2 regions of the Vulcanococcus sp. DEBay_Sum22DG08_74 genome follow, and region 1 is predicted to be linked to the other one. Evidence: riboswitches for the same ligand, from Rfam matches in the RefSeq annotation. Region 1 holds a riboswitch; the other holds the start of a gene.
What was found. A riboswitch is a leader RNA that binds a small molecule or an ion and turns the genes downstream of it on or off. The one in region 1 is predicted to bind cobalamin.
Positions count from the first base shown of each region.

Region 2: another riboswitch for cobalamin. It lies ahead of QZ184_RS04245 (HupE/UreJ family protein); the one in region 1 lies ahead of QZ184_RS05510 (HupE/UreJ family protein).

Region 1 is NZ_JAFMKL010000033.1:2,337-12,031, forward strand. It holds gene ilvD (dihydroxy-acid dehydratase) at 1-625, opposite strand, end outside; gene QZ184_RS05495 (hypothetical protein) at 668-964, opposite strand; gene upp (uracil phosphoribosyltransferase) at 990-1,661, opposite strand; gene QZ184_RS05505 (pentapeptide repeat-containing protein) at 1,717-2,253, shown strand; cobalamin riboswitch at 2,259-2,407, shown strand; gene QZ184_RS05510 (HupE/UreJ family protein) at 2,432-3,022, shown strand; gene cobW (cobalamin biosynthesis protein CobW) at 3,025-4,095, shown strand; gene QZ184_RS05520 (hypothetical protein) at 4,092-4,424, opposite strand; gene purS (phosphoribosylformylglycinamidine synthase subunit PurS) at 4,517-4,786, shown strand; gene purQ (phosphoribosylformylglycinamidine synthase subunit PurQ) at 4,790-5,443, shown strand; gene QZ184_RS05535 (LD-carboxypeptidase) at 5,440-6,405, shown strand; gene QZ184_RS05540 (peroxiredoxin) at 6,456-7,046, opposite strand; gene QZ184_RS05545 (hypothetical protein) at 7,200-7,532, shown strand; gene rpaB (response regulator transcription factor RpaB) at 7,643-8,404, shown strand; gene QZ184_RS05555 (hypothetical protein) at 8,394-8,573, opposite strand; gene QZ184_RS05560 (alpha/beta family hydrolase) at 8,638-9,288, opposite strand; gene QZ184_RS05565 (nucleoside kinase) at 9,285-9,695, opposite strand, start outside.
Region 2 is NZ_JAFMKL010000020.1:10,818-20,512, reverse strand. It holds gene QZ184_RS04270 (ATP-binding cassette domain-containing protein) at 1-128, opposite strand, end outside; gene QZ184_RS04265 (hypothetical protein) at 172-1,062, opposite strand; gene QZ184_RS04260 (metal ABC transporter substrate-binding protein) at 1,155-2,039, opposite strand; gene QZ184_RS04255 (hypothetical protein) at 2,198-2,710, shown strand; gene QZ184_RS04250 (GTP-binding protein) at 2,772-3,923, shown strand; cobalamin riboswitch at 3,924-4,066, shown strand; gene QZ184_RS04245 (HupE/UreJ family protein) at 4,099-4,674, shown strand; gene QZ184_RS04240 (hypothetical protein) at 4,740-4,880, shown strand; gene QZ184_RS04235 (Fur family transcriptional regulator) at 4,881-5,354, opposite strand; gene QZ184_RS04230 (lysylphosphatidylglycerol synthase domain-containing protein) at 5,376-6,314, opposite strand; gene larC (nickel pincer cofactor biosynthesis protein LarC) at 6,311-7,510, opposite strand; gene QZ184_RS04220 (hypothetical protein) at 7,510-8,148, opposite strand; gene QZ184_RS04215 (hypothetical protein) at 8,155-8,766, opposite strand; gene QZ184_RS04210 (tetratricopeptide repeat protein) at 8,870-9,695, shown strand, end outside; gene QZ184_RS04205 (hypothetical protein) at 9,666-9,695, opposite strand, start outside.

The DNA of each region.
Region 1 (9,695 bases):
CCATGGTTTCGAAGGCCGCACTCATCGTGTTGGCGGTGAACATGCCGCCGCAACTGCCGGCGCCAGGGCAGGCGTTCTTCTCAATGGCCGTGAGCTCCTGCTCGTCGATCCGTCCACCGCTGAACTGACCCACCGCCTCAAAGGCACTCACAACGGTGAGGTCGCAGGCGCCGAGCTTTCCGGGTTTGATCGTGCCGCCGTAGACAAAGATCGAGGGGATATTCATCCGCGCCATGGCCAGCATGGCCCCAGGCATGTTTTTGTCGCAGCCGCCGATGGCGAGCAGCGCATCCATGCTCTGACCGTTCACGGCTGTCTCGATTGAATCCGCGATCACCTCGCGGCTCACCAGGGAATACTTCATCCCTTCGGTGCCCATCGAGATGCCATCACTCACGGTGATGGTCCCGAACATCTGGGGCATGGCACCCGCCGCGTGAGCCGCATCCTCAGCCCGGCGGGCCAGATCGTTGAGGCCCAGGTTGCAGGGCGTGATCGTGCTGTAGCCGTTGGCGATGCCGATGATCGGTTTGTTGAAGTCAGCGTCTCCAAAACCGACAGCCCGCAACATGGCGCGGTTGGGGGAGCGCTGAATGCCCTGGGTGATCGCGGCGGAGCGAAGCATGGCTGCGGGGTTGTCTTCCCAGCAACCTACCGAGGAGCCCTGTCAGCTCTGGGGGCTCAGCCCCTCGAGCTGCCTGCGAACGTCTTCGATCGCTTGGTTGAGCTCTTGAACCTTGTCCTGGAGTTCAACCTCCCGGACCACCGGGCGGTCGCTGTTGGGGTCAAAGGCTTGATCGTCGTGATCGGCCAGCCGACTTAGGCGCAGGCTTCGCTGTTGCCGGGTGTTTTGCTGGCGCCGCTCAGCCTCGGAATAGAGCCACCAGGCAAAGCCAGCGGCACCGATCACAGCACCAACCAAGAGGGTGCTCAGAGAACCTGAACCGCCGTCTCGGTTGGACATCGCGTGGACCTGCTTTGAAGTTGCCTCAGCCTACGAAGCCTGACTGCGGCCTGCCATACAGACGGTCGCCAGCGTCACCTAAGCCAGGAACGATGCGCTGCTGATCGTCCAACTCGGCGTCGATACAGCCGGTGTAGATGGTCAGATCGCTGTAGCGCTCACCGAGGGTTTTCAACCCGGGACTGGCGGCAAGGGTTGAGATCACCCGCACCCGTTGGCCAGTCACCCCCTTGGTCTCCAGCTGTTCGAGCACGTTCAGGAGCGTTCCAGCAGTGGCCACCATGGGTTCAAAGACCAGCACCCCTGCATTGGCGGGGATGGTCTCCGGAAGACCGTTGAAGTAACACCGGCAGCGACCGCTGGCCTCATCCCGTTGCAGGCCCATGTGGGCGACGGCAGCGCTAGGGATCACCGACTTGGCTCCGTCCCATAGCCCCAATCCAGCTCGGAGGATGGGCACAGCCAGTACCGGAATCGAACCGTCAACGATGGTCCCTTCCGTCTGGGCCAGTGGTGTCTGCACCTGCACCCGCTGGTAAGGAATCCAGTCCCGCATGGCCTCATAGGTCAACCATCGACCCAGTTCGGCCATGGCCGTTGCAAAGAGGGGCTGAGGGGTCTCTCGATCCCGCAACACGGTCAGCCAATGGCCAATGAGGGGATGGGGAGGGACCACCACCCGAAGGGTCTTGCTCATCGGTCGCGCTCCGGTATCCGCCTGCAATAACTTGAGCGCCCAAGTTAAAGCTGCAGTGCGGAACCTCGTTGCGCTCATTCAGTTGCTCGTGGCCCGCTCATTGAGCACCCTCGCCCTCGGCGTTGTTCTGCTGCTGGCCTCTGTTCTTCCAGTCGCCTCCCCGGCCTTGGCGATTACCGCCCCCGAACTACGTGGTCAGCGCAGCGCTCAGGACCTGCAACCGGACATGCACGGCCGAAACCTTCAGCAGCAGGAGTTTCTAAAAGCCTCCATGGAGGGGTTTGACCTCAGTGAGACCGACCTGCGCGGGGCCGTGTTCAACACCGCCAATCTGCAAAACGCCAACCTCTCGGCGGCTGATCTCGAGGATGCCGTGGCCTTCGCCACCCGCTTTGACAACGCTGACCTCAGCGGTGCGGTCTTTCGCAACGCGATGCTGATGAACAGCAAGTTCACCGGCGCGGTCATCGAAGGCACGGACTTCACCGACGCGGTTCTGGACCTTCCGCAGCAGAAGGCCCTTTGTGCCCGGGCCAGCGGCGTCAATCCACGTACGGGTGTCGATACCCGCGAAAGCCTGGCCTGTCGTTAATCAGCGCTTAGGCTCAGTGCTCCGGTTCTTCGGGGGATCAGCCCGAGGAGGAAACGGGGAAAGTCCGGTGTGATTCCGGCGCTGTCCCGCAGCTGTGAAGAGTCCTGTCCCCAGGGCTCCAGTCAGAACGCCCGCCGGTTCACTCCCATAAATCACCTGGCGCGGACCAGTCCTATTGATGTTCAAGCGTTTCGGGGCCCCTGCGCTCCTGCTGGCTTCCCTCTCTGCCGCGCCAGCTCTGGCCCATCACCCGATGGAGTCCATGGCGCTGGTTCCCTCACCGGTGAGTGGATTGATCAGTGGTCTGGCCCACCCGCTGCTGGGGCCTGACCATCTGCTCTTTCTGATTGCCCTGGCCCTGGTCGGCTTTCAACGCTCCATGCGTTGGACCATGGCGTTGCTGCTGGTGGGCCTCAGCGCCACGGCACTGGGTCTTTGGTTGCCCGGTCTGCCTGGTGCCGAGGCACTGGTCTCCCTCTCCCTGGTGGTCGAGGGCCTCGTGATCGTGGGCCGTCTTCCTGCCCTCAGCTTGATTCCCGCCTTCGCTCTGCACGGTTATGTGCTCAGCGCCTCGGTGATTGGCTGGGAGTCCACCCCCATTGCCTTCTACCTGCTGGGTTTGTTGCTCAGCCAAGGCGCTCTGTTGACCCTCTCCCTCGTTGGCCTGCGTCGCTTCAGCCAGGAGCTCCCGCTGAGCCAGAAACAGCTCCTCGCCGGTGTGATGGTCGGCATCGGCGCCGCCTTCACCTGGACCGCGCTCGTCGCCTGACCATGACTGTGGCACCCGCATCACGCCTCCCGGTCACGGTGGTGACCGGGTTTCTTGGCGCTGGTAAATCGACACTGTTGCGTCAGCTGCTGGTCTCCAGTGGCCTGCGGCTTGCCGTTCTGGTGAACGAGTTTGGTGAGGTGGGGATCGATGGCGATCTGATTCGCAGCTGCGGCTTTTGCCCTGAGGATGAGCTCGACGGACGGGTCGTTGAGCTGGCCAACGGTTGCCTCTGCTGCACCGTCCAGGACGAGTTTCTGCCGGTCATGCAGCAGTTGCTGCAGCGCGCTGACCAACTCGATGGAATCGTCGTCGAAACCAGTGGCCTCGCCCTGCCCGTGCCCCTGGTGCAGGCCTTCCGCTGGCCTGAGATTCGCACCAAGACCCGTGTGACGGGCGTGGTGACCGTTGTCGACGGTGAGGCATTGAGTGGCGGAAGTGTCGTTGCCGATCCCAGTGCCCTCGAGGCCCAACGACAGGCCGATCCAAGCCTGGATCACCTCAGTGACATCAACGCGCTCTTCGACGATCAGCTCGAGGCCGCCGATCTCGTGCTGATGAGCCGGGCGGATTGTTTAAGCGAGGAGGCCGTCGACCGTCTCCGCCGCCGCTTGAGCGACCAGGTCCGCAGCGGCGTGTCTGTTCTGCCCATGGCCCGCGGCGACGTCCCAGCGGCTCTGCTGATGGGACTCGATCGCCCCGAACACGACGACGATCATCACCACGACCACGACCACGACCACGACCACGACCACGATCACCATGACCACACCCACGTGGCGATGGAGTCGGTTGCCTTCCAGTGGCAGGGAGTGACCAGCAAAGCCCAGCTCGAAGCCCTGTTGCCGGCTTGCATTACAGACCAAGGCCTGCTGCGTCTCAAAGGACGGGCTTGGCTTCCTGGTAAAACCCACCCGCTGCAGATCCAGGCGGTTGGCCCGCGTCTGGAGTGTTGGTTTGACAGCGGTTCGCGGCTGGAGCGCCCCAACGACGACGGTCTGGAGCTTGTCGCCCTGGGCCTGTCCCTCAAGGGTTCAGCCCTGAAGGATCAGTTGATCGCCGGTCTGGGCTAGTCCAGCGGCAAGGCTCCTTTGGCGCAGATGCCCCCCCAGCAGAGGGCCTGCTCAGATCTCCAGTGGGGCTGAACAAGCCGGGGCTCTCTTGCCGCCTCCTGAAGTTCGATCTGTCCCCGTCCATCGTGGTGAAAGTCCAGTCGGCGCCCACCGACCTGGAGCCACCAGTGCTCCCCGAGCCGTTCAACGGTCAGCGTGCAGGGCTGCCAACGGGCCGATTCGAGCTGGCATTCGAGCGGAAGCGAAAAGGGTTCCTCCCCTTTGGCGACCTGGGTGGTGAGGAGTGCCCAGGCTGTCAGCAGCCCAGTCAGCAGCGGCAAGCGATCCACGGCGACCCCTTAGGACCCCCTCCAACCTGACCACAGCCGGGTCCAGCGTCAGCCGGCCTGCCAAGATTTAACAAACCCCACCTAGAGCTCAGGTGCCCGTCTTCTCTGCCCGTGTGTTGGTCTCCCTGAGGCCCTCCGTGCTCGATCCCGCTGGTGAAGCCACCCGAGCCGCTGCCTCACGCCTGGGTGTCGATGGCATCGGCAAATTGCGGATCGGTAAGGCCGTGGAGGTGGAGCTTGAGGCTCCTGACGCCCAGACCGCCCGTCAGCAGTTGGAGCTGTTGAGTGACCGGTTGTTGGCCAATCCCGTGATCGAGGACTGGACCCTCGAGCTCAAGGACGACTCCAGCGCTGGAGCCTGAGCCATGACCCTTGGTGTCGTTGTTTTTCCCGGCTCAAACTGTGACCGGGATGTCCAGTGGGCAGCCCAGGGCTGTTTGGGCATCGAAACCCGCTTCCTCTGGCATGAGGAGCGGGATCTGAGTGGTCTTGATGCCGTGGTGATTCCAGGCGGATTCAGCTACGGCGACTACCTGCGCTGCGGAGCGATTGCGCGCTTCGCCCCTGTGCTGGAGGAAGTCGCGGCCTTCGCGAAGCGCGGCGGTCGCGTGCTGGGAATCTGCAATGGCTTCCAGGTGCTGACCGAGATGGGCCTCTTGCCAGGCGCCCTGACCCGTAACCAGAAACTCCACTTCATCTGCGAGCCCACGGATCTTCGCGTTGAGCCGGGCCAGTGCAGCTGGCTGCAGGGCTACAGCAGCGGCGAGGTGGTGAATTTCCCTATCGCCCATGGAGAGGGGCGCTACCAGGCCGCTCCCGATGACCTCAAGGCCCTTGAGGACCAAGGCCAGGTGGTGCTGCGCTACTGCCGGAATCCCAACGGCTCCGTCGCCGACGTGGCTGGCCTGACCAATGCCCAGGGCAATGTGCTCGGCCTGATGCCCCACCCCGAACGGGCCTGTGACCCAGCGACCGGTGGGGTCGATGGACGCCGTCTGTTGGCCAGCCTGTTGGGATGAAACCCTGGCGCCGCCGTGAGCTGCTCCTTGGGGCACTAGCGGCAGCGGTTCCCCTGGCTGCCCGCTCCCGAGCAGCGACGCAGCGCGGCCCGGCACCGTTGAAGCCGGGAGCACGGATTGCAGCGCTCGCACCAGGCACCTGGCTTGAGCGAGAGGATCCGACGTTGGAGCTCCTGCGGCGGCGCTGCCGGCAGGAGGGTTGGAGGCTTCTCACTCCGCCTGAACTCTTGGGCCAGTGGCGTTGGTTCTCCGGGACGGATGAGCAGCGCGCCTCCTCCCTGCGGCAGGCCTGGCTCGATCCCTCCATTGATGCACTGTTCTTGGTCGGGGCGGGCTGGGGCAGTGCACGCGTGCTCGAGCAGGGCTGGTCCATCCCGGCCACCCCACGCTGGTGTGTTGGGTTTTCAGATTGCTCAGCGGTGCTCCTCGCCCAACTCGCCGCAGGCAGTTGCGGTGGGGTGCATGGCTGGTTTGGCGGATCGGACCTTCAGTGGGAACGCCTGTCTTCTCTGCTCAAGGGGAGGCCTGTGGCATCCCTTCAGGGCCGGCGTCTACGGCCAGGCATCGCCCGCGGAGCACTGGTGGTGAGCAACCTCACCATTGCCACGAGCTTGATCGGTACGCCTTGGCTTCCCGCCCTGCGGGACAAGATCTTGGTGCTGGAGGACACCGGTGAAGCTCCCTATCGCGTCGATCGGCAGCTCACGCAGTGGCGCAGCTCAGGGTTGCTCGATGGTGTGCGGGGGATTGGCCTAGGGCGCTTCAGCTGGGCTGAGGACGATGTCTTGCCAGGGGACTTCTCAATGGAGGAGATCCTCGAGGAGCGGCTCGGCAACTTGGGTATCCCGCTGGTGCATCAGCTACCAGTCGGCCACGGGCGGCCCAACATGGCACTTCCCCTCGGCGTTCCAGCGCAGTTGGACGGTGCGACAGGGGAACTGAGCCTGGCAGCCCCTGATTGAACATAAAAAAGGGGGCCTCTCGGCCCCCGTAGATCGATGGGAACTGGGGATCAGTTCACAGCAGCGAAGAACTCCTTGCTCTTCACGGGATCGGGGTTCATGGTCTTCTCGCCAGGGGTCCAGTTGGCGGGGCAGACCTCGTCGGGGTGGTTGCGGATGTGCTGGAAGGCCTGGAGCAGACGCAGGGTCTCGTCAACGCTGCGGCCGACGGGCAGGTTGTTGATGGTGCTCTGCATGATCACACCATCGGGATCGATGATGAACAGACCGCGCAGGGCCACACCGGCTTCCTCGTCCAGCACCTCGTAGGAACGGGCGATGTCCTTCTTCAGGTCAGCGACCAGGGGATAGGCGATGTCGCCGAGACCACCGTTCTTACGGTCGGTCTGCACCCAGGCGAGGTGAGAGAACTGGCTGTCCACGGAGACGCCCAGGACTTCACAGTTACGGCTGGAGAACTCGCTGTAGCGATCGGAGAAGGCCGTGATCTCCGTCGGGCAGACGAAGGTGAAATCCAGGGGGTAGAAGAACAGCACCACGTACTTGCCGCGGTATGAGGAGAGGGTCACCTCCTTGAATTCCTGATCGACCACTGCAGTGGCGGTGAAGTCAGGAGCCTGAAGACCGACGAGCCTCGACATAATCCGTGAAATGATTGGTGGAGACAGGGATTAGACCCAACGTTTCGGTTAACCCGAACCCGGATCGACTTCCAGTTGTCACCGCAACAATTTATCACGCTTCTCCTGCACCCGCGCTGCCCAATAGGCTGAGGGTCTTACAGACCAGCGCTAATGGCTTGGGATCCGTCGCTGCTGCGGAAATACAACACCACCGGCCATTTTCGGCTACTGAACCAGCTCCGCGGGGAGTTGAAGGACCAACCGATCCAGCGGCCACTGTCCACGACCCGTCCAGAGGCGACCCGGCGTAATCCAATCCGTCGCCGCTCCGAGGCGGACCAACCAAGCGCCTCCCCTCAGGCGAGCTCGCCGGCCCCCAGTCGGACCAGTTCGAATCGTTTCCGCCGTCAGGCCGAGCCCACTCCGCAGCCTGCGATTACGAGCTTTGACCCGATCGTGACGGTGCCCGTTCTGCTGGATGCCTTCACAGAACAGGAGAACTAAGCAGTCAGGGACAGTCCCGCTGCGGCTTCGTTACAAAGCCTGTTGTTCCTTCATAAACGGGAACCCACTCGGCTATTCGTTGATTCAGAACAGCATCTGATCCCCTCTTGATGACTGAAGCGACGACGACCGCTCCCCTCAAGATCCTGGTCGCAGATGACGAAGAGAACATTCGTCGAATCCTTGAGACCCGCCTGGTGATGCTTGGTCACGAAGTGACCCTTGCCGAGAACGGAGCCCAGGCACTCGAGCATTTCCGCGCATCAGAACCGGATGTCGTGGTTCTCGACGTGATGATGCCGGAGCTCGACGGTTTTGCCGTGACCGAGCGCATTCGTGCCCAGTCGGAGGTCCCGATCATCCTGTTGACCGCCCTCGGCGATGTGGCAGACCGGATCACGGGTCTGCAGCTTGGCGCCGACGACTACATGGTGAAACCTTTCAGCCCGAAGGAGCTGGAGGCGCGAATTCGCTGCGTCATGCGGCGTGTCAGCTCTGTTCAGGCCAATGGGGTGGCCGGGCCCGGCCGCACGGCCCATGTGGTGGTCGTGGGTGACCTCAGCATCGACTTCAACAAGCGTCAGGCCCATCGGGGCGATGAGCGCATCCGACTGACCGGCATGGAGTTCAACCTGCTTGAGCTTCTGCTTAGCCGGTCTGGCGAACCGATCAGTCGCCTGGACATGCTGGAGAAAGTCTGGGGCTACAAGCCCGAGCGCTCCTCCGACAGCCGAGTGGTGGATGTGCACATCTCCCGGCTGCGGGCCAAGCTCGAGGATGATCCCGAAAACCCGGAACTGATCCTTACCGCTCGGGGATTGGGCTACATGTTCCAGCGCATCCCCCAGGCGCTCGAGACCGTCAGCGCGTAAAGCGAACCCGATAGGCCCCATGGCTGGGGCCGAAGTGGTCCATCAACGCATCGCGAGCTGCGTAGTGCAGTTCCTCAAGGTTGCTGGAGCGAATGCTCAGCTGCGGTTGCTCACTTTGGGCTTGCAGGTTTTCAGCTGAGCAGGAAACGCGAAAGACGACCTCGCGCATTTTCTGTGGCCGTGTTGGCTCCATAAGTGTTGGCCACACTGCCCTCGTTCTTCCGTTGCCTGGGCTACCCGCGCTGGTGATGGGTCATGAAGTGCTGACAGTGGTCGATGGCGGCCTGCAAGTTGTCTGACTCAGTGAGTCCGGAGGCCTTGGTGGGCTTGAAGCTGTGATCTCCGCTCTGCAACCAGGTCAACTCCACCGACGCGGCCAGTGGATAGCGCTCCACTTCCTCACGGCGTCCAAAGCTGTCCCGTTCCCCCTGGAGAATGAGGCACGGGGAGTGCATGACCTCGAGATGGTCGGTGCGCAATGACTCTGGTTGTCCTGGGGGATGGAAGGGATAGCCAAGGCACAGGCAACCCTGGACGTCGCTCAGCGTGTCGATGAGCAGGCTGGCGATGCGCCCTCCGAGGGACTTCCCAGCGATGAACAGATTGGCGCCACCTTGCCGCTGTTGTTCGCTGATTACCTCCTCGCGGTAGGCATCAAGGAGTTTGGGGAGTCGATCTGGTCCACAACGTCGACCCAGCTCCCGACTTCGCTGCATGTAGGGGAACTCGAAGCGCACCACCCGAACACCGCAATTGCCGATGCCTTCGGCCACGGTGTTCATCCAGGGGCTATCCATCGGTGCGCCTGCACCGTGGGCAAGAAGGAGTGTGGTGTTGGCCGTCTCGGGTCCATTGATCAGCCTCGCTCCATCGTCACGGGTCATGGCACCAGGAGGGAGCGGGCGTGTTCCGTCAGTGTCGCAAGGCCTGCCATGCTGTTTTGGATGACCAGGTCGGCTTGCGGTTTCAAGGGAAGAATGAATTCCCTTTCCCCGGGCAGCGTCTCCAGCACGGTCTGCCGAATCACATAGGCCAAGGAATGCCCGCGTTCACGGCGATCACGCAGTAGGCGTCGCCAGAGGCGCAGCGGCATCGTGAGCTCCAGATAGACCATCGATCGCAGCAGCGGCTCCTCCAGCAGGAGCTGGGGACCAAAGGCCCCCTCGAGAACAATCAGGTCATAGGCCTGAATCAAAGGCTCGTGCCGGGCCTGGTGGCTGACCATGTCGTAGCGGCGAAGGCTGGTGGCGTCCCCCCTGCAGAGCTGCTCCAGATCAGCAAGCAGAGCCTC
Region 2 (9,695 bases), on a different contig from region 1:
CTCTTGCCTGCTCCATTGGGGCCAACCAAAGCCGTTAACGAGCCGGACTTGATCGTGAAAGAGACGTCATCGAGAACCAGTTGCTGGCCGCGATGAACGCAGAGGTTTTGAACGCGAAGCAAAGCCATCCAGCCTCTAGAGCTCAAGCTAGTCGGATCGCTAGAAAAGCCCCTAGAAGCGGAAAGTCACACCAGTACCGATGTGGTGCTGAAATCCAATTCCCCAGCCTTCACCAGCCTGGGTGCTGTACACGGCCTGCCAGTGGGCAAAGCCAACGACTGTCGTGGTGAAGGGATACTCGAACTCAATCTCTCCACCCCAATCCGTACGCTGCGGAAGGTTGGCGTAGCGGCCGGGTGTGTAGAACCGTGGACCAGCTGAGAGCGTCACATTCAGCAGGTCGTAGTTAAAACCAAACCCACCCCAGGTATCGGTGTAGTTGCCCAAATAGGTTCCATCACTATCCCAGCCCGTGTTGTTGACTGCAGACACAAACAGTCCATCCACAACACTCTCCAGGCCATCACCCAAGGCGAAATTGACGTCGCCATCACCAAAGGCGTAGAGCACACCCGCCTGAACCTCATTCCTCAAACCCAACTGATCCTCTAGACCATCCTGGGTTTCAGTTCGAGTGATGTAGTACGGCTTCCAGGTTGCCTGGAAGGAAAGGTTGCTCGAGGGTTGATAGCGAGCGCTGAGATAGCCCTTAATGTCCGTCCTGCGCCATGGACTAGCAGAGGTAAAGGACTCACCCTCGTGCTCTTCATCAGCATGCCCCCCATGGGCATGAACCTGGCCATAAAAATGCTCAGCCTCACCCCAGACAAAGGCTGGACCAATCGCCGCCTCGATCGCAAAACTGCCCTGGTTCTTGAGCCCCCACTCCAAAACCGTTCCATAAAGACCATCGATGGCGTAGTGCCTGGGCGGCCCCTGCAAATTGTTCTCCAGACCACCGTGTCCCTCGATGGTGATCACAGGGGAGGCCTTGAATTCGCCAGGCTTTAGCTCCTCGCCAGTCGCTCCGCCGTGGGCGAAAGCGGGGGCTGAGAGCAACAGAGCACAGCCCACACCAAAGGGGAGGCACCTCAAGGGCAAGAACAGCGAACGGGGGCCAATCATCTAAGGAGATCAAAGCGAGGATTCGACAGTCAGCGAGACGAGCGAATCGCCTTCCAACGGACGACGAGTGCGTGAGCGGCGGAGCGGTCACAGCGTCCACCCTGGGCATCAACCAAGGTGCAGACATTGGAGACGAACGTGGCGACGTAGGTCTGTCCCTTGGCGACTCCATCAACCACCAAGTGCTGGCGATAAATCGGAATCCCCGAGGTCTTACTGATGCGGCGCAAGGTTTTTGAGTTGGCCTTGGACTCCGAGAACAGATACTTCGTTCCCGATCCCTTCACCGCTTGTGTGATCTCACCCAAACTGCTGGGACGCAGCGGGCCGCCTGAGGCAAAGGAGCGCATCAAGGGCACATAGCGAACCTGGTAGCGCCGGGCCAACGCGGCAATCGCATCGTGCTCCGTCAGCACCACACGATGCCCCTTGGGCACCGTCGCGAATTGCACGGCAGCCCATCGATCCAACTGCTGGAGCACGGAGGCCACTCGAGCCGCGCGTGCCTCAATCGCCGGGCGGGCCGGGGCCGCCACCAAAGTCTTGAGTTCAGAGGAGACCGCCCTCGTCATCGCCACCGCCTGGAGCGGGTTGTGCCAGACATGCGGATCACGCGATGGACTCAAGGGGACCGCCCGTTCGGCCACCTTGACCGTGCGCTTGAGCTTCCCGACACGCTCGAGGGCAGGACTTAACCGATAGCCGTTCAAGAAGACCAGAGAGGCCGACTGAATCGCTGCTCGGTCCCTGGCGTTCAGGCGGTAGTCGTGTGGATCGGCTCCAGCGGGCACCAGGCAGGCGACAGAAGCACTCGATCCCGCCAGCACACCAACGAGGTCGCAAAGAATGCCGTTCGCTGCAACAACCGAGGGGGAGGCCTGTGCAGCACTGGCCTGCGGAGCAACGAGCGTCAATCCACTTGCAACAGCCGCAAGCGCCAAAGAACGCGCCAAACCCACCCCGCAGCTCCGGAAACGATAACGGTTCTCAGTCTCGGGTTAAGGGTTGGCCCGTTGCCGTGTTGGCCATTCCTGATCAGCCTGAAACCAACTCCCCGCCCTCTCGAGAGCCGATGTCCTTCCCACGTCGCTCAGCCGTCCATGCCGCGGCACTCGCCAGCGGCCTACTCGCCCTCGCCGCCTGCCAATCGCCCAGCGCAGACCAGTCCGCAATGAGCGGCCCGCAAAAAGAGGTCTATGCCTACAACGAGGGAGCCATCACAGCCCTGGAAGGCCATCTCCTGGCCGCGATCGAGCTCTCTCCCGATCGCTTTGATCCTGAAGATGACCACGACCATGAGGCCCTGATCAAACAGACCCGGGCGACCGCCACGAGCTACACCGACGCTCTGCAGAGCATTCAGGCCGATCTCAAGGATGGCCCCTGCAAAAGCGCCCAAGCGGCCTACCTCAAGCTCGAGCAACAGGAACTCGGCGTGATTAACGCGATGCTCGATGCCCTCTCCGATGGCGATGGCGCTGGAGCCAAAGCCGCGGCCAAGACCTACAAGGACCTCACCAGCTCAGCCGAAAGCCAAACCATCGACCAGACCTATCTGAAGGCCTGTGGCTTGAGCAGCGTCTAAAGCTGCAGGCCACGTCCCAGACTGAGGGGATCGATCCCAGCCGCAGCAAGCCGCCTTCACCATGAGCAGCAGCCTGATGGAACAGGCCCCCAGCGGGCTTCCCGTGACCATCCTCACGGGCTTCCTTGGCGCAGGAAAAACCACGCTGCTCAACCACATCCTCAGCAACCAGCAGGGCGTCAAAACCGCTGTGCTGGTCAACGAGTTTGGAGAGATCGGCATCGACAACGACCTGATCATCGCCACCGGCGAGGACATGGTCGAACTCAGCAATGGCTGCATCTGCTGCTCCATCAATGGAGAGCTGCTGGACGCCGTCTACCGGATCCTCGATCGCCCAGATCCGGTCGACTATCTGGTGGTGGAGACCACTGGACTGGCTGACCCGCTGCCGGTGGCCATGACCTTCCTCGGCAGCGATCTACGGGATCAGACCCGGCTCGACTCGATCATCACCCTGGTCGATGCTGAGAACTTCAGCGACGAGATCCTCGATGGGGAGGTGGCCCGGGCCCAGGTGGTCTATGGGGACATCCTTCTGCTGAACAAGTGCGACCTCGTGAGCGAGGAGCGCCTCACTGCGGTGGAAGACAAGCTGCGGGAGATCAAAACCGATGCGCGGATCCTGCGCTCGGTCAAAGGGGAGGTCAATCTGCCGCTGCTGCTCAGCGTGGGCCTCTTCGAAAGCGACAAGGTGGCTGCGCAGCAAAACCACGACGACTGCGACCACGACCACGGTCACTGCGTCCATGAGCACGACCACGATCATTCCCACGACCACCAGGACCACAGCAACTGCGATCACGACCACGGGCACTGCGAGCACGACCACGGTCATTCACACGATCACAGTCACGATCACGGGCACTCCCACGACCATTCCCACGCGGATCACCTCGCCATCGAGGGATTCACGTCCCTCTCCTTCAATGCCGAGGGGCCCTTTTCCCTGCGGAAGTTTCAGAACTTCCTCGACAACCAGCTGCCTGCGGGGGTCTTCCGGGCCAAGGGAATCCTCTGGTTCAACGAGAGCAGCAAGCGCCACGTCTTCCACCTGGCCGGCAAGCGTTTCTCCATCGACGACAGCGAGTGGAGCAAGCCCAGCGACCGCAAAAACCAATTGGTCGTGATCGGCAAAAACCTCGACCACGCCAAGATCCGCAAGCAACTTCAGGCCTGCGTCGCCAAAGATGCCGGCAAGGGCTTCTCCTGAAGCGATAATCCGAGCAGCGGTTTCCTGGACCCAGCCCAGGAAGGCAACGAGGAAAGTCCGGTGTGACTCCGGCACTGTCCCGCAGCTGTGATGGGAGCGCCCGCTCCTCAGTCAGAACGCTCGCCGCCCTCACCCCCCCAAAAAAACCTCAGCACCGGCGCGGACCGGATCTGCCATGAACTCGAAACTGACCCGATCGCTGCTCACCAGCACTGCAGCTGGACTGGGACTGAGCCTGCTCTCCATGCTCCCGGCCGGTGCCCATGGCAGCGCCGACCATGGCGTCATGGGTGGCGCCCTGCACCCCCTGCTGGGACTGGATCACCTGCTGATGCTGGTGACCGTCGGTCTCTGTGTTGCCCAGGCCGGGCGCCCGTTGCTGACGACTGCCGTTGCTGGCGCGCTGCTGGGTTCGATCGTGGGCAGCTTTGGCGGGCAACTACCCGGGGCTGAAGTGCTGGCAGCACTGGCAATCTCGGCTGTTGCTGCCGTGCTTGTTCTGGTGCTGCGCGGTCACTGCGGCCGTTCGATCCTGGCCCTCACCGTTGGCGGGGCCGTCGCCCTGCACGCCATGCTCCACGGCCTGGAATCCAGTGGCAGCTCCTTCTGGTGGATTGGCGCCCTGCTGAGCTCCGCTGCGGTGGTGGGCGGCAGCGCCTGGCTGAGCCAGCGGTTTGACCGCAAGCTGGCCAGCCTCGGGGCCGGGCTGCTGGTGCTGGCCGGCGGTCTGCTGGCGATTGCACCCCTCTGAGCTGCAGCATCCGCGACAGCAGAAGCGAAAAACGCCGTTATGGTGTGTCGAACCGCATCCCCCGGATGGCCGAGTTCACTGCACTCACAACGGTTCTGGGGCTCGTCGGTCTGATTTTCTGGCTCGCCACCGACTCGGACGATGACAACGGCGGCGGCGGTTTGATGCAACCGTCGCTCGTGCCGGTCCGGGTCAACCGCCGCTGATCAAACCTCGTCCTCCTGCTGGGAACAAGCGGGACAGAGCGCCCGCACGTTCAAGACGCAATTCAGCAGCTGAAAGCCGTGTAGAGCCGCTGCTTCACCGCCGGCCTGAAGCACCGCTTCGCTTTCAAACTCCTCGGTGTGTCCGCAGCGGGCACAGACCAAGTGGTGGTGGTCCCGGTGGGCCTCATCACTGGCCAGCTCAAAGCGCCGGCCCCCTTCGGGCAGCTCCAATTCGCAGAGCAGCTCCATCGAGCTCAGTAGCCGCAAGGTGCGATACACCGTGGCCAGGGAGACCCGCTCCTCCGCCTTCAGCAGGCGCTGATGCACCTCCTCGGCACTGAGATGACTTCCCTCGCCCAGGCGCTCAAACAGGGCCAAGACCCGTTGCCGCTGGGGCGTCAGACGCTGTCCGCGGTCATGCAGCGAGCTGCGTAAGGCATCGGCCTGCACCGGGGAGACGGGACCAGCGGGCAAGACGCTCTCTCAGGGCACTTCTCAACAATACCCACTGTTGCGAAGCGCCGCCAGGTCCCGGCGGGCAGCGGCGGCCATCAGACAATCCGCCAGGGACACCACGAGCCTGTAGCTCAGGGCCACCGCCAGCAGGGGAGCCTCGGGGACCGACACCGCCAGGCGCAGCACCAACACCGCCTCAAACACCCCCAGCCCCCCAGGGGCAGCAGGCACCACCAGCCCAGCCGTCCAGGCCAGGGCGAACCCGGACAACCAGCCCCACCAGCTCAGTTGAACGCTGAGGTCAAAGGCTTGAACGCAGCAGGCGAAGCCTCCGAAGCGGCAGAGAACAAAGACCAACTCCGCCAGCAGGGGCAGCCAGGGATAGCCCGGCAAGCGCAGGCTCCCTGGAGTCAGGCCGGCGGGATCAACCTCCAGGGCTTGGGCGCGGCGGCGCTCCAGACGCTCCAGCAGAGGGTTTAACCAACGCGGCACCAGGGCCAGCAAAGGCAGCAGGCCCAACAGACCCAGCCCTCCCCCCAGGGCCACCAGGGCCAAGGCCGCCGCCGCCATCAAAAGCGGATCCAGCAGGACGGTCCCCAGGGCCTGCCGACCACTCAGGGGTTGGCGGCAGGGTCCACCAGCGCGCAGGGCCCGAACCCGCGTGACCAGGTGCCACACCCCACCGGGCAGGTACTTGCGCAGATTCGACTCGAGGAAGAGCAGCAGCACAGGCGTCCAGCGCGGTGCCGCACCGAACCAGCGCAGCACCACTCCCCACGCCAAGCCATTGACCACCAGGCTCAAGGCACTCAGCCCGAGGCCCAAGGCGAGCCAGAGCCAGGACTGACGATCCAGGCTGAGCTGCAAGAGCTGGCTGCCGTGGGAGACCACGGCCGTCAGAACAAAAGCAAAGCTCGCCGCACTCACCCAAAGCCGGGCGCCCCCAGGCAGAGAGAGCCCCCTCAGCCGCTGGATCACGGCTGCTCCTCCAGCCAGCGGAGCAGCTCTGCGCGCAGCTGATCCAGGGGCAGCTGCCGCTGCTGCGCCAAGGGAATCAAGTCCTCCAGTTCCGGCTTGCAGAGCACGCTGCCATCGGGCCGGATGGAGCGCTTGAAGCGCACGGGCCCCCAGGGCGTCTGCCGCTGCTCAATCTGCCGAGGCAGGGCCCAGCGCTGCTGCTGCTGCTCACGCACCCCCAGGCTGCTGCCATAGCGCCACCAGATCGCCCGCAGGGCCTCCGCCTGCTCCGGCCAGGCCAATGCTGTGATCAAGCTGCCCGCGCGTCCCTTCTTCATCACGACCGGCTGGGCAAAGACCTCCAACGCCCCGGCCTCCCGCAGGGCCTCCTGGAGGAAGGCCACATCCTCCGGGGTGGCATCGTCGATCTGGGCCTGCTGCTGCACAACGGTCTGCAACTCGGGCGCGCTGCTAGCGGGGACATCCGCCTCAGCCAGGAGCAGGCGCAACTGATTCGGGCGATCCAACTCGCGCGTGCCCAGCCCGATCCCCAGCCGGCTCGGACGCAGGGACGGCGCCGGCGCGAAGCACTCTGCCCAGGCCACCATCAGGGCCAATCCCGTCGGCGTCGTCAATTCCGCTGGAGGAAAGCCCGCACTCGTGGCGAGCGGAACCCCATGGCGCGTGGCCAGCTCCAGCACCGCGGGCACCGGCACCGGCAGCAGGCCGTGGGCACTCTTGACCTGGCCATGGCCAGCGGGTGGAGGACTGCAGATCAGGCGCTCAACCCCGAAGTGCTGCAAGCCAGCGCAGACGCCGACCACATCCACCAGGGCATCCAGGGCCCCCACCTCATGGAAATGCACCTGCTCGGGCGGGTGGCCATGGACCGCTCCTTCCGCCTCCGCCAGCACCCCAAAGACCCTCAACACCGACTCACGGAGTGCCGGCGGCCAATCGGCTGCCTGAATCTGCTCCTTGAGGCCGGCCCAATGGCGGTGAGGGGGCTGCCGCTCCAGCAGCTCCACCTGCAGATGCAAGCCACGCAATCCTGCGCTGCGGCGCTCCTCCAGCTGCAGGCGATAGAGCCCAGCCAAACCCAAGGCCGCCAGGGGTTGGTGGACCACCTCCTCAGGCAGTCCGCAGTCGAACAGGGCCGCCAGGAGCATGTTCCCGGCCAATCCCGTCGGGCAATCCACCACCGCCAGGGATCCCATCAGGCCTCCTGCAGAAGCTGCTCCGCGCTGGCCTGAAGCTGCTCGCGGTGCTGCTCCAGCCACTGCTGCACCTCGCGGCGGGCGCGACGCTGCTCGTTTTGGGCCGTCATCACATCGTGTCCGGAGAGGCCCCAGAGCCGTCCCAGCAGAGCCCGGTCATCGGCACCGCCGCGGGAGCCGCCGTACTCGACCACCTCCGCCACCATCCCGGCCAGAAGCACCCGGCTCCAACGCCGCAGATCCTCCAGCGGCATCTTCACCTGGGCGGGAGGTTCCAATTCGGTGCTGCCGTTCACGCGCAAACCATGGCGCAAACAGGCGCGGCTGCCCACCAGAACCTGCTTCACCGGCAACTGGTTCTCTGCGGCCAGCAGCAGGTGTCCGGCCTCATGCACAGCAATCCGTCTCAGCCGTGAGCGACCCAGACCAAAGGGCAGGGCCTCTGCCAACAGATGGCCCCCCAGGCCACCGAAGCGAGCTGCATCCAGCGTCAGGGCCGTCAGTGCCCCACCGGCCGCTCCGGCAATCAGCCAGGGGGAGAGGCCCAGCACAGGGCCCACAACGGAGACAACACTGATGCCCGCCACAGCAACACCGGCCCGCAACGCCGCCGTTGATCCCTGATCGGAGCTGGCCAGACGCACCTAGCGGCGAGCACCGCGGGGACCGCCGCGACCGCGGCCGGCCCGTTGGGGCACAGGAGCAATGACTTCGTGGTTCTCAACCTGCAGGGTTTGACCCTCGCGGCGCAGATCCAATGAAACGAAGTGGCGCAGATGGGCGGGATCCACCTGGCCCTTCAGCTGGAGTTTGAACGGGGTTGGGCGGCGACCGTCAGGCCTGGGCTGCTGGCGAATCTTGACGACCAGATCACCGTCCTCTGGACGGGTGTAGATCAGCTCGCCGCGCACCGAGAAATAACCATCACCTTCGGGCAGGTCATCCCCCTCATCGGCACTCTCCTCGGGGGAGAGGGTGCTGGGTTCCCAGACCCCCACCAGCTGGAGATGGAGCTGATCAGGATCGCGGAAACGGGGATAGGCCACCCAGAGGTGGGGCTTGCTCAGGTCCAAGTGACGGCGCATCAGCGTCAGCACGCGTCCAAGGACAACGGCATCAATCTCTGAGCCGTCCTCGGTCTGGATCACTCCACGGGTGAGCTGATCTGCATCAGCCGGCACGTAAGTCCCCCGCACCACGCCGATGGCGCGGTACTGCATCGGTTCTGTGACCGGGGAAATGGGGTGTTGACGCATCGTGGCTGAAACCCTCTGGGCGCTCGTGAAATCCATCGCCCGCTGGACAATGTACCGAGCTTGCAAAAAGGGCCCAGACTGAGGCCCACTTGCAGGTTCCTCGATGCCGGCACGCGGCCGCACCAACCAGCGCGATGGCGTGCTCATCGCCCTGGTGGCATCGGGGCTGGTGACGGTGTCACTCACCGGCGGCTGGCTGCTGGGTCAGCACCAAGCCCTCAAAGCCCAGGGCAGCCCCGAGGGCAGCAATGAGCGCCAAATTGCCCTGCTGCAAGCCCGCCTCGGCGACGGATCCGCCAGCAACGCGGATCAGCAGCGGCTCATCGATCTGTTGATTCAGCAAGGTCAATCCCAGGAGGCCAGCCTCGTGCTGGAGCGCCTGGCCGATCAGCAGCCTCAGAACTGGCAGCTGCGTCTGCTGCTGGCGGAGCTCCGCCGCGACAACAACGACCGCCCCGGGGCTGAGCGGGAGTTACGCCAGATCCTCAACCTCAAGCCCGATCGGATTGAAGCGCTGCAACTGCTCACCCTGATCCAACTGGAGCAGGGGCGCGGCGCCGAAGCCGAGGCCCAGCTCAAGACCCTGCTGGAGGCCAGCAGTAAACCCACCCCCCAGCCACAAAAGCTGGGTCTTGGCCTACTGCTGGGTGATCTGCGCCAGCGGCAAGGAAAGAGCGCGGACGCCTTAGCCCTCTATGGACAGCTCGCCAAAGATTTCCCGCGAGACCCCAGACCTCTTCTTGCCATTGCCTTGCTGAAACAAGACCAAGGCGACCTCGCGGGAGCTGGTCAGGCCCTGGCGGACGCCCAGGCCAGGCAACCGGAAAAGAAAGACCCACGCCTGGATCGTGTCGCCGCCAGCTGGGGACTCGACAGCCTCAGGGAGAACAAAAAGAGCGCTAAGGAGCCGTCACCAGCGGAGAAGAAGC